3 regions of the Ruminococcus sp. OA3 genome follow, and region 1 is predicted to be linked to each of the others. Evidence: riboswitches for the same ligand, from Rfam matches in the RefSeq annotation. Region 1 holds a riboswitch; each other region holds the start of a gene.

Region 1 (4,314 bases):
TCCTCACCTACGCAAATTTTCTGCAGCGATTCTCTGCACCCTGATGTTTCAGATTTTCCAGTAACTCAGCTATACTGCTGCAGAAATGAATCTCTTGGAATACATCCGAAAACAGACGGCTGCCCTCTTTTTGCTCCCTCATAGATAACACGGTGCTCCCGTTTTTCACGGCCTGTGTGATCAGCTCCAGATTTCTCCGGTTCATGGAGCCACACGGGAAACCGGAATCAATCACAAAGCGGCAGTCTTTCATTCTTTCTGCCGCCTGTTTCAAATGAATTGCTGATATTGGTTCAAACGCCTCCTCCTGCACAATATGGCTGCAGATGGCACCAGCTATCTGGGCGTCTACGTCATTCTTATGCAGGACGCCGCTTGCAGTACCGTATCCGCCCCTCTCCAGGCTCCTGTACAGGGGAATTGCAGTTCCGCAGCCCGGAATTACAAAGACTTCTTCCTCATAGTTTCCGGTCAGTTCCACGCTTCCCAGCAATTCATTGTACCTGGCGCCTTTAACATTATACAATTCCTGCAGCGTCCCACTTTTGATAACGTCCTCCGGAGCCCCCTGCGCGATCACTTTCCCATCCTTGACCATCAGCAGTGTCTGACAGCCTTTTGCGGCCAGGTCAATATCATGCAGGGAAAGAATTGCGGTAATCCCCAGCGTACGGCAGAGATTATTTAAAATCTGTATAATCTCAATTTTATGGTGGATATCCAGATGGCTGGTGGGCTCATCGAGTATGATCAGCTCCGGCTGCTGTACCAGTGCCCGGGCGATCATCACTTTCTGTTTTTCACCGTCACTGAGCTCGCTGTAATAACGCTCTGCCAGATGCCCTATCCCTACCCGTTCAAATGCCCCGTCAATAACCTCGTAATCCTCCTTTTCCAGTTTCCCCCAGAAATTTGTATGGGGATACCGCCCCATGGAGACGAGTTCATATACCGTCATGAGTGCAGGAGCTGACTGCTCTGTCAGTACCACAGCCAGCTTTTTCGCAAGTGCATTCTCCCGCAGGCTGCTGATATCCTTCCCGTCAATCTGTACGATCCCTGAGACTGGCGCAAGAAGACCTGAAAGCGTACGCAAAATGGTGCTTTTCCCTGCCCCGTTCGGACCGAGAAGACAGATCATCTGTCCTTTCAATCCTTCCAGATTCACGCCCTCCACCACAGTCTTACTCTCATAACCTGCATTCACCTGAACTGCATTTACAATCAATTCGTTCTTCATTTTATTTTTGCCTTTCTATAATTCCTGACCCTTCTGGCGGATCAGAAGGAATACCACCAGCGGCGCTCCAATGATCGAGGTCAGCGCGCTCAACGGGAGTTCGATCGGGCTGAGCAGCAGTCTTGTACCAAGATCGCAGATGCCGGTCATCAGCGCTCCGCAGACACAGACAGCCGGCAGCACAATCCTGTTATCGGAAGTCTTAAGGAGCATGCGTACAATATGCGGGACTGCAAGTCCGACAAAGGATATCGGTCCTGCAAACGCTGTCACAAGTGCCGTAAGGACACTGGAAATGAGCACGATCATAATGCGAAAACGCTGAATACCCACACCCATCGATTTTGCATAGCGCTCGCCCAGCATCATGCTGTTCAGCGATTTGCTCATGAAAAGAGCCGCCGCCAGAAACGGAATCCCGACTGCATAGAGTACGGCTACCTGCTCCCAGGTGATTCCGGCAAAACTCCCAAGAGACCAACGGTAGAAGCCTGTCACCTTTTCTTTATCTGCCAGCGCAGAAAGCATGCTGGTCACAGCGCTGCAGACAAATCCTGCCATCAGCCCGATGATCAGCAGTGTCGATATACTTTTCACTTTTCTGGAAGCTGCGATCACACAGAGCATAACTGCCATCGCACCGATAAATGCACCCGCAACCATTCCCATCGGAGGTATGCTTTTCATCCCGAAACTGAATCCTCCAAGTGTCACAAGTCCGACAAACAGCGTGGAACCCGATGAGATGCCGAGTACATACGGTTCGACGATCGGATTATTAAAAAATACCTGCAGCAGTACGCCGGCGGCAGCAAGAGCGGCTCCCCCTATGACTGTAGCGAGTGTTCTCGGGAGCCTTATATTCTGTACAATCGCGCGGTTTGTCTCCGCCACATCCGGGCTTCCCGTGAAAATCCCCAGGATTTCACTCATGGATATCGATACGGACCCGAGCGCTATATTCAATAGAAAGACAATCACCGCCGCGGCTGCAAAGATTCCCAGCAACAGTACTCTGCGCGAATGATTCTCATAAGTTTTCAAATTTACTTCCTCCCCTCTTATACAGGAAAATCCCGTATTGAGGATTTCTTCTCAATACGGGATTCTATCATCCTTTTACCGTACCTCCTGAATTCGAAGAGTCCTGTACGTCTCATCATACCGTGTGTTCTGACTTATACATCAACATGATTCTCCGCCTTCCCGAATACATTCAGTGGCCGAACTCCCGTTCCCGGAAAATCACTCCGTAATTACAGCAGCGCTCCTGTGCGGGATTCCCACCCGTCTTCCTGGCCTTTACGTCCCAAACGGCCCGTATCAGCCAAAACGATATCATAGTGTTTCTTATCATTATATTTTCTTCGACCCAATCTGTCAACTGTCGGATTTTTTCGCCGTTAATTTTCCAGCCCGGCCTCCTCATTTGTGACTCCGTCGTCCGTCTGTGTATTTCCGCCTTCCACTTCTTCATCATCCTCAAGAGGCTCAGGAACAGAAGTGTCGGACACCCCCTCCGAAGTGCGGTCTTCACCCTCCATATCAAAAATCTCTTCAAGTGTGATCCCATCGTCTCCCGATTCCCCGTCCGTTCCTTCATCCGGGAATATATTCATATAGGGCAGAATATCCGCCATGATATTGTGAGCGAGATACTGTGCATAGGTACTGATTGACTGAATCTCTACATTCGGCTCATCCACAACTACGTATATGACTACCTGGGGATCATCAAGCGGTGCAAAGCCGACATACGATATCAGATATTTACCATTTCCCCTCGGTATCTTCTGAGCCGTACCGGTCTTCCCGCCCATGCTGTATCCATCCACCTTGGCATATTTCCCGGTACCGTCCGACGCGACAACTGCTCCCATGTATTCTCTGATATGGGCTGATACTTCTTCAGACACGGTCTGTTTCATAAGTACAGGTTCTACGTTTTTTATGACTGCACCATCGCTGTTGAGGACCTTGCTCACAATATGCGGCTGATAATAATTCCCCCCGTTGATCACGGAACAGATCGCTGCCGTCTCCTGAATCATTGTACAGGTATATCCCTGGCCAAAAGATGATGTGGCAAGTTCTGTCTGCCCCATCGTATCCGTAGTGTGAGTAATACCGGATGCCTCGCCCGGCAGATCGATGCCTGTCTTGGATCCAAAATTAAATACGTTCTGATAACGGATAAAATCTTCCACACCCATCTTCTCTGCCATCTGCATCAGTGCGGAATTGCAGGAATTTTTCATTACCTCGGACAGTGTCTGTGTCTCATGAGCCCCGGGATAAACGGAACATTTGATCGTCTCACCGGCCACCACCTCATATCCGCCGCAGTAAAAAGTATCATCATAGGCGATATCTCCGCTCTCAAGAGCCGCTGCCACAGACATAGGTTTCACTGTTGAACCTGGTTCATAAGCATCGCTGATACAGTAGTTTTTCCAGATGCCATTCAGATTATCCAGCATGGTCTCATTTGACATTTTATCAATCTCTTCCTGAGTATAAAATGGCGTCAGATCCCGCGGGTCGTTAAGATTGTAGGGATCCGAGCTTCCCATTGCCAGAATTTCTCCTGTATTGGGATCGGCTACCACAACCCCCACGTTCTTCGCACCTTTCGCACCATTAGGACCATTTGCGAGGCCATCCATCAGATCCTTGATATATTTTTCCACAGTTTCCTGAATATTGACATCAATCGTTGTAACTACACTGTTTCCACTCTGCGGCTCAATAATCGTCTGCTCAACATCAGCATCCGAATTAAAGTAACCGTACTGCCTGCCGTTTACTCCATTGAGCGTACTGGAATAGTATCCCTCGATTCCCCAGTCAGCCGTATTTCCCGAATAGGTAAACCCGATCACGTCACATGCAAGCGAATTCATCGGGTACGTGCGCAGATAGTCTTCTTCAAACCAGACACCTTTAACGTTCTGACGTTCGGCAAGCTCATCCTTGGACATTTCCTTTTCTTCGGTATCACAGTAATCTTCAAAATTTTTCTTGTCTGTGATGGAAAGTTCTTTTTTCAGAATCTGGTATTGGCTGGATTTTGT
Region 2 (4,314 bases), 1.8 Mb from region 1:
GTCTGGTTGCCCAGACAGCATTGTTGTAGTTTATCCCGGATGTGATAATACCGGTCGTACTGGAGCTGGCATGTATAACCTGTCCGTTGCCCATGTACATCACCACGTGATAAACCGTACCGTTATTCGCATAGAAAATCAGGTCTCCCGGCTGTGCTTCCGAAATCGGTATCTGTGTCCCGTACTGTGCCTGTTCTCTCGATGTTCTCGGAAGTGAGTATCCAAAATGTGCGTAGATCTGCTGAACGAATCCGGAACAGTCTGCTCCGTTTGTCAGGCTTGTTCCTCCCCATACGTATGGATTTCCAAGAAACTGTTTTGCAAATTCAACCATTGACGTACCGATAACACTGGATACACTCGCATCTTTTACAGAAGTCAATGTATAATAGCAGGCCTTATTTTCAGCAGGGGCAATCTTCTCCTCAGCCAGGGTATAATTCTCTTCGCCAGTGGACAGTGCCGCATCTTTTGCTTCCACAACCTCTTCTCTGGCTTCTTTTGCTTCCGCGAATACCTGATTGAGTTCCTGTGTCTTCTCGTCGGTCCTGTCTTCGCTTGCCTCATATTCGTCCAGCGCCTTATCAGCTTCGCGGTATGCTTTCAGTGTATCCTGATACTGCTGTTCCTGTTCATCTGTCCAGCCGCCGGTCGCTGCCACCTGATTCTTCGCCTCTTCGCCGGCTGTGAGCAGTTCTTTTTTTACAAATCCTCTGACGTTATCCGACTCTACGAACACCCAGCCGTCCAGATCATCTGCAAGAATAAAGCACAGACCGTCTTTCGGGAGCACCCCGATGATCCTGGAATCCGTATTCATCTCCTCACGGATGTTGATGTTCTCGCCGGTGACCAGCGCGTATTCCTTGGATACGATCGTCTCGCGGACCGTCGTCTTTGTATAAGTAAGTGCAGCGTTTTCCAGGGGATCGATCAGTGATTCCGCCAGAAGAAGGTTTTCTTCTTTCTTTTCACTGACAAATTTCTCTGCTTCGTCATCAGTCATCAGATCAGCTTTTTTCACAAATCCTCTGACAACTCCGGATTCAATATAAATCCACTCGCTGTCAGTGCCTTCTTCCTTCAGAATAAAGCAAAGCCCGTCCTTTTTCATGGTCCCCACAACGCGGGCATCTTCGCTCTTCTCTTCATAGACGTTCATCTCGTCTGCCTGGCAGATCGCATATACTTTATCAACCGTTGTAAAACGGAACGTATCTACGATGATCGGCGGAACGATGATATCCTGAGAAGCGATCAGTTCTTCATTAGAATTGTAGGGGCTCGGCGTTGGTGTCGGCTCCGGCTCATCCTCGGGTTCCGGTGTCTCTTCCGCCTCCGGCGTTACCGTCGGTGTCGGCTCCGGTGTCGGAGTTACGGTCGGCGCAGGCTCCCCCGTTGGCTCCGGGGTCGGCGTTATGGTCGGCGCAGGTTCCTCCGTTGGCTCCGGGGTCGGTTCTTCCGTTGGGTCTGGGGTCGGCTCAGGGGTCGGTTCCTCCGTGGGGTCCGGGGTCGGCTCAGGGGTCGGTTCCTCCGTGGGGTCTGGGGTCGGCTCAGGGGTCGGCTCTTCCGGCGGTTCCGGTTCTACCGTCTCCACTGGCGGACTTGTCCCCGAAACATCCTCCGCCTCAGCTCCTACAAGAGACGAAAACGGTAAGATCAGGCTTACCGAGATCGCAATCGCCAGTGCCCTATATATTCTTTTTTTGTGCATGTCGATTCACTTATCCTTTCCAGTTTCAATATACTCTCTTCATGCATTTCTAATATGCTTTAACAATGCACACAATAATACATCATTATTTATATACTATTCCAATTTACACCAGAATGCAAGTTTTTTTCATTCCATTTTGGAATACATATGTGTCTTTTTTGTGAACAGCGTAAAATTATTCGTTACGCAAAAACACTCATGTTTTATTGTCTCAAGATCCTGATCAGCCAGAATACTTTTTGCAATACTCCCATGAATATCAGGCCCGTTCCGAAAGAGAACAGATTTGCAGCCACAGCATATACCACAGGCTTTTTCCCCTTTTTAGTTCCATTACTGATGGAAGTGCCTAAACATTCCCGGTATACTACGGCCTCTGTTCCGGTTATAAGTACCTCCATCCAGATATAATGGAATATATATGCCCATGGACCCTGATGTATTTCCAGCGTCACAAGAAGAATATTTAAGAACAACTGTGTCAGCACATTTGTTATGATGATAATCTTTATTTCACGCCCTGTCCGATATCCAAACAAAAGCCCAATCAGTAGCTCTAATATGATAGTAGCAGCCATACATGCAGCAGCCGATGTCACTTCAGGTTTATAATTATTACTTTTCTGTATTGTCTCAGACCCCAGAACCATGGCCTCTGAACTATCCACACCGTTAAGATCAACCACAAAATTACTGTAAAACGCATATTGGCTGTAGATCTTATCACTTACTGCATAGTTGTCGGATTCCGGAAAATACAACAAGATTTTAAATCTGTGAGGGGGACGTTCAAACCATCTAAATTGTCCGCTGTCAGAACATTTTTCAAAACACTGTTGAAAAAGCATACCATCCTCATCACCAAACTCTGCAAATGCTTTCCATATATCATATTCACGGTCATCGGAATCGTATAAATCATATCCTCCGTCTTTGGCAGTCGGACCATACCGGCCAGTACATGGGACCGGCGAGATCAAGGTGGCATAAAAAACAGTTTCCGGCATGTTTTCAAACGCAATGTTTACCTGTCTCTTGGGGGCAACATCTGCCTGGACAGTTACGGGAAACAGCATGATAAAAATTACAATCATTAAGAGTTTTTTCATAATGTACCGACTTTCGTTTTATAAATCCGATATCCAATTACTGCCCAATCCTAAAAAAGAGTACAAAAAATAAGCCTCCGTTCATGCCTCGGATCCTAATTGTCTGGTGGTCATATCTTGTTAGTATTCTGACTCGGATTCTTCCTCCAAAAGCACCTTCCCAGCATAAGCCAGTGGTATAAAGCTTTCTTCGTCCTCCTTACAGCAGGGATGAAACTGCGTGGATTTGCACCACATTCCTAATAATTTCACTGCAATATTAAGTTTTGTGTTATATATATAATACAGTATTGCATAATATTTCGTCAACTTTTTTACTATCAATAAATTACGAACTTTTATCTTTTTTTTGAATAATTTTCCGTTTTAATCACATATGAAACAGAAGCATTACTCCAGTTTTCCATTCTATCGGTATGCTCAAGATGACTCCTGTATATTTTTAACTGATAAAAAACAAAAGAACCCTTCCAGGTTCTTCTGCTCCTTTTTCCGTTATTTATGCTTACTGGCCGCCTTCAACCTGGACATGGCCCTTGCAAGAGACGCCTGCGTATGGTAATACTCCACCAGACTCTGCCTCTGGCGAAGCTGTTCCTGTGCCCTCTCCTTTGCTTCCCTCGCCCTTACAATATCGATATCCTCCGGGCGTTCCGCAGTGTCTACCAGAACGAGCGCACGATTATTGATCATCTGCACAAACCCCGTGCCGACCACCACATCCGTCCAGTTTCCGTCCTCCGTCTGAAAACGCATCTCGCCGGCGACCACCGCCATTACCATATCCTCATGGTGTGCCATGACAGCGGCTTCTCCGTCCATAGCCGGCAGTATCAGGATTTTGACCAGACCTTCGTAAAATATTTTATCTGTTGCTATGATGGAGACTCTAAATGTACTCATGGAATCACTCTCCCGCTATGCACCGACCTTCTGACTGTCAGAAGATTCTGTTTCTGCTTTTTCGATAACCTCATCAATTGTCCCGACATTGAAAAATGCCGTCTCCGGATATTCGTCCATCTCCCCGTCAACGATCATACGGAAACCACGGATCGTCTCTGAGATCGGTACATATTTTCCCGGAACACCCGTAAAATTCTCTGCTACGTGGAACGGCTGTGACAGGAATTTCTGTATCTTACGCGCACGGTATACTGTCAGTTTATCTTCTTCAGAAAGTTCTTCCATACCAAGAATACCGATAATGTCCTGAAGTTCTTTATATTTCTGAAGAAACTCCTGTACCTTCCTGGCTGTCTCATAATGCTCCTCACCAACGACCTCTACTTCCAGGATCCTGGAAGTAGACTCCAGAGGATCCACTGCCGGATAGATACCCTGCTCCACGATCTTCCTTGAGAGTACCGTAGTCGCATCCAGATGCGCAAATGTTGTCGCCGGAGCCGGGTCTGTCAGGTCATCCGCCGGTACATATACCGCCTGTACCGAGGTGACAGATCCTTCCTTTGTAGAAGCGATTCGCTC
Region 3 (4,314 bases), 1.3 Mb from region 1:
AGAATAATATTGCGTTCCCCCTCAAGATGCGCCATACCAAAAAGCAGGAAGCAGCGGCACGGGTAGCTGAGGTGGCAAAAAAGCTGGAACTGGACACTTTGTTGGAAAGGAAGCCCGGTGCACTCTCCGGGGGGCAGCGTCAGCGTGTGGCCCTTGCGCGGTCATTGGTGAGAAGGCCTAAGCTTTTTTTGATGGATGAACCGCTGGCAAATCTGGATGCGAAACTCCGCACAGAGATGCGCCGGGAGATTATAACGCTACAGCGGGAATTGGGTGTAACAACAATATATGTTACACATGACCAGATCGAAGCCATGACAATGGGAACACGTATTGCTGTAATGAATTGCGGCGTTTTACAGCAGTTTGGAACGCCGCAGGAGATCTATCAAAATCCGGCTAACCTTTTCGTTGCCGGATTTATAGGCTCTCCCAATATGAATATATGGGATACAAAGATTGTATCATATCATGCGCAGCATTTTCTGACTCTGGGTGAAGCCCGTATTCCTATAAATATAGGTAATTTGCCTGGGGAGCAATTACAAGAGCCGCTTAAGGCTGGCATCCGTCCGGAACACATTGAGCTTGCTTCAAAGAATGAGCCTGGCGCCATCCGGATGGAGATCGGCCTGTTGGAGAATACAGGGCGTGAGGTGGCCGTTTTTCTTGCTGCGCCCGGCATACCGAATCTCACGGTCATGACGAATGCTGATTTCCCAGGTCAAATTGGACATGAGATATATGTTCGTCTGAAGCAGGAGAAGATACATGTATTTAATGCAGAGGGGGAGCGATTGACGAGAGTGCAGACGGACACGAAGCACCGCAGGACAACATAAGAATCCGGGTGATGAAAACGCGTACGGGTGTTATGCAATGCTGTGATTTATATAACAAAATGGAATGAATTTAAGCGAAAAAATTTGTAGACTTCAGATAAAAAAGGTGATATTCTCATAAAAGAGCAAATTTAATACGATTTTACAGTTAAACTGTGCAAGTTCCGAAAGGATTAATAGAGAAACCGGTCAGAATCCGGTACGATCCCGTCACTGTGTTAGGGAGCATTCTTTCAAGGTGCCACTGGGTATTTACCTGGGAAGGTGGGAGAATGTGATGATCTTAAGTCAGGAGAACTGCTTGCGCAGAAGTAGTTATGATTCTTACGGTGTATAAGGAGCATATGTTATTTGTGTGTTTACGGCCGTAGTGGGCCGTTTTTTTATTTAAAGCACAGACAACCAGATGAAAAGGAGGACAACATGGAACTGAACAGCGAGATTAAAGATTATTGGGAGGGTGAGGCGAAGGTCTACAGCCGTGGAATTCAGGAGGAACTGGACGGACCGCATTGCGAGGCGTGGAAGGCATTGATTCGGGATTATGTACCACACAGCGGCTCTCTGAAAATTCTGGATGCGGGATGCGGTCCGGGATTTTTCCCGATCATTCTGGGGGAAGAGGGACATGAGGTGACGGGAATCGATATTACCGAAAATATGATTTCCTGTGCAGAGGAACACGTAAAAGCCCGGGGACAGCACGCAGTACTGCAGACGATGGACTGTCAGGACCTGCAGTTTCCGGATAATACCTTTGATATGGTGATCAGCAGAAATATAACATGGACCCTGGGGGATCCTCAGAAAGCGTACAGGGAGTGGAAACGGGTGCTGAAGCCGGGAGGCAGACTGCTGGTATTTGATGCGTGCTGGTATCTTTATCTGTACGACGAGGAACTTGGAAAACGATACCGGGACAATGAGGCCAGAATTAATGAAAAATACGGACGGAACGTACATGCTCATGCAAATCCACAGAAAGGAGATGAACTGAGCCGTCAGCTCTTCATGAGTGATAAGGTTCGCCCGTTGTGGGATCTGGAATATCTGATGTCACTGGGATTTGCAAAAGTATTTGCGGAGCCGAATATCATCGATAAAGTCTGGGATGAAAAAGGAAAGGAACTCAATAAACTGACACCGGCCTTTATGGTGGGCGCAGAAAAATAACGGACGATTATGGGAAAATATATAAGACTGATTGAATTTCTAAAAAAGATACCGGGAGATGTTGCAGTCAAGATCATATTGGGACTATCCATGGTTGCGTGCAGTTTTATACAGGCATTTTGCCTTGCAAAGGGTGTCACAGCTGTATTTGATAAAAAGCAGCTGTCGGCTGTGCTGGGATATCTGGCAGTATGCCTGCTGGCATTATTGTTCCGGTCATTTCTGGTACGATATCAGGAAGGATACACGAAAAAGATGGCAGCCAAGGTAAAGGCAGTCATCAGGAATACGATGCTGGCAAAACTGATGCAGCTGGGACCGTCCTATAGAAATGACAAACGGACGGGAAACCTGCAGTCACTGATCACAGACGGGGTCGAGTCTTTTGAGGCGTTTCTGGTCCAGTACCTGCCGCAAACGGTTGTGGTATTTGTGACAACGCTGTTTTCTACGGTTTATCTGTGGACACTGGACTGGGCAGTAGGGCTTCTTGTTTTGATCATGGCGATTTTAGCCATCGTAGTTCCCCATTTATTTATGCCGGCAGTATCTAAAGTAATGATTGAATACTGGCAGGATTATGCAGATTTGAATGCTCAGTACATCGACAGCATGCAGGGTATGAATACGCTGAAATCCATGGGAGTCAGCAAACGGGAAGGAAAGAAGCTGGCGGAGCGTGCCTGGGGATTTGCAGGAGAATCCATGAAAAATCTGGGAATTTCCCTGTCGGACTCAGCAGTGATCGTTACGTGTACGGCCATCGGAACGGCAGCCAGCATCGCCATTGCAGCGTATCACATGGCTCAGGGAAAGCTATCCTATGGAAGTCTCCTGATCATTCTGTTCCTGGCAGGTGAATGTATGAAGCCTCTGAATGATATGAATACATACTGGCACAGCAGTTATCTGGGACTCTCCGTAGCAGAAGAGCTGTTTGCGGTGCTGGATGAACCGGTCGCATTGAAGGATGGAAAAGGTCCGGATCAGCTCACCGGAGAGCTCCCGGAGATTTCCATGAATCAGGTATTCTTTCATTACGATAAGAGTTCCGCAGATGTACTGGAGAATATTGATTTACAGTTTGACTCAGGAAAGATTACAGCCATTGTGGGAAAATCGGGTTCCGGAAAGTCTACAATTGTGAACCTTCTGCTTCGTTTTTATGATGTTTCCTCCGGCAGTATTATTCTGGACGGAAGGGATCTTCGGGATTTTTCCATCGAGTTTCTGCGCAGCAAAATTGCGGTGGTGTTCCAGGAATCCTATCTGTTTTATGGAACGATCCGGGAAAACATCAAAATGGCAAATCCAAAAGCCTCCGATGAGGCGATGATAGAAGCGGCAAAAACGGCGAATGTTCACGAATGCATCATGGAACTTCCTGACGGATATGACACGATTGTAGGAGAAAGAGGCGCTACGCTTTCCGGCGGAGAACGTCAACGGGTTTCCATAGCCCGGGCAATTCTCAAAGACGCACCAATCCTGATTTTGGATGAGGCTACGTCCAGTGTTGATATGATTCATGAGTCATTGATACAGGAAGCCCTGAATCGGTGTATGAAACATAAGACGACCATTGTAATTGCTCACAGGCTTTCTACCATTGAGCATGCAGACAGGATCTATGTGCTGGATCATGGAAAACTGGCAGGATGGGGAACTCACCAGGAGTTACTGGAACATAACAGTACCTATCAGGGACTCATACAGGCACAGAAATATGCAGAAAAGTAAAAAGGAACAACAAATGGAAAAAACAAGAATTCAAAATGTATTACGACTTTCCAAAAGGTTGAAACCGTACGGAGCCAGAATTGCGGGAGCTGTCGCAAGCGGTGTGGGACACCAGCTTTCTATCGTTGCAGTGTCGGCATTCTGTGCGTACCTGACAGGGCTTGCGATTGAAGGAAAGCTGCTGGAACGTATGCCGGCGATGGCGGCCCTGCTCGCTGCTATCGTCGCGGCAAGGGTTTTCTTCTATTTTATGGAGATGTGGCTGGCCCATGATGTGGCTTTTAAGGTTCTGGCAGATTTCAGGATCAGATTGTTTGATGCTATTGAACGGGTCTCGCCTGCGATTTTACTGAATATGCGTTCCGGACAGCTCGCCTCCACGTTGATGAGTGATGTGGAATTGCTGGAGTGGTTTTTTGCCCATTCATTCGGAAGCATTCTGGTGGCGGTGATTGCGCCGCTGGTGCTGATGGTCTGCCTGGGCTTTCTTTATCCGGTACTGCCGCTGCTGCTGATCTTCTTTTTGATCATCCTTGTTTGGATTCCGGTCTGGATGAAA

The links. Region 1 has a riboswitch for cobalamin ahead of MCG98_RS06925 (iron ABC transporter permease). Riboswitches for the same ligand answer to the same signal wherever they lie in the genome.
Region 2: another riboswitch for cobalamin. It lies ahead of MCG98_RS15280 (hypothetical protein); the one in region 1 lies ahead of MCG98_RS06925 (iron ABC transporter permease).
Region 3: another riboswitch for cobalamin. It lies ahead of MCG98_RS12705 (class I SAM-dependent methyltransferase); the one in region 1 lies ahead of MCG98_RS06925 (iron ABC transporter permease).

The regions. Positions count from the first base shown of each region.
Region 1 is NZ_JAKNTO010000001.1:1,527,284-1,531,597, reverse strand. It holds gene MCG98_RS06930 (ABC transporter ATP-binding protein) at 8-1,240, opposite strand; gene MCG98_RS06925 (iron ABC transporter permease) at 1,256-2,284, opposite strand; cobalamin riboswitch at 2,388-2,593, opposite strand; gene MCG98_RS06920 (penicillin-binding transpeptidase domain-containing protein) at 2,644-4,314, opposite strand, start outside.
Region 2 is NZ_JAKNTO010000001.1:3,362,217-3,366,530, forward strand. It holds gene MCG98_RS15275 (NlpC/P60 family protein) at 1-1,714, opposite strand, end outside; gene MCG98_RS15280 (hypothetical protein) at 1,921-2,826, opposite strand; cobalamin riboswitch at 2,927-3,131, opposite strand; gene atpC (ATP synthase F1 subunit epsilon) at 3,322-3,729, opposite strand; gene atpD (F0F1 ATP synthase subunit beta) at 3,745-4,314, opposite strand, start outside.
Region 3 is NZ_JAKNTO010000001.1:2,831,808-2,836,121, reverse strand. It holds gene MCG98_RS12710 (ABC transporter ATP-binding protein) at 1-842, shown strand, start outside; cobalamin riboswitch at 985-1,162, shown strand; gene MCG98_RS12705 (class I SAM-dependent methyltransferase) at 1,266-2,015, shown strand; gene MCG98_RS12700 (ABC transporter ATP-binding protein) at 2,025-3,755, shown strand; gene MCG98_RS12695 (ABC transporter ATP-binding protein) at 3,769-4,314, shown strand, end outside.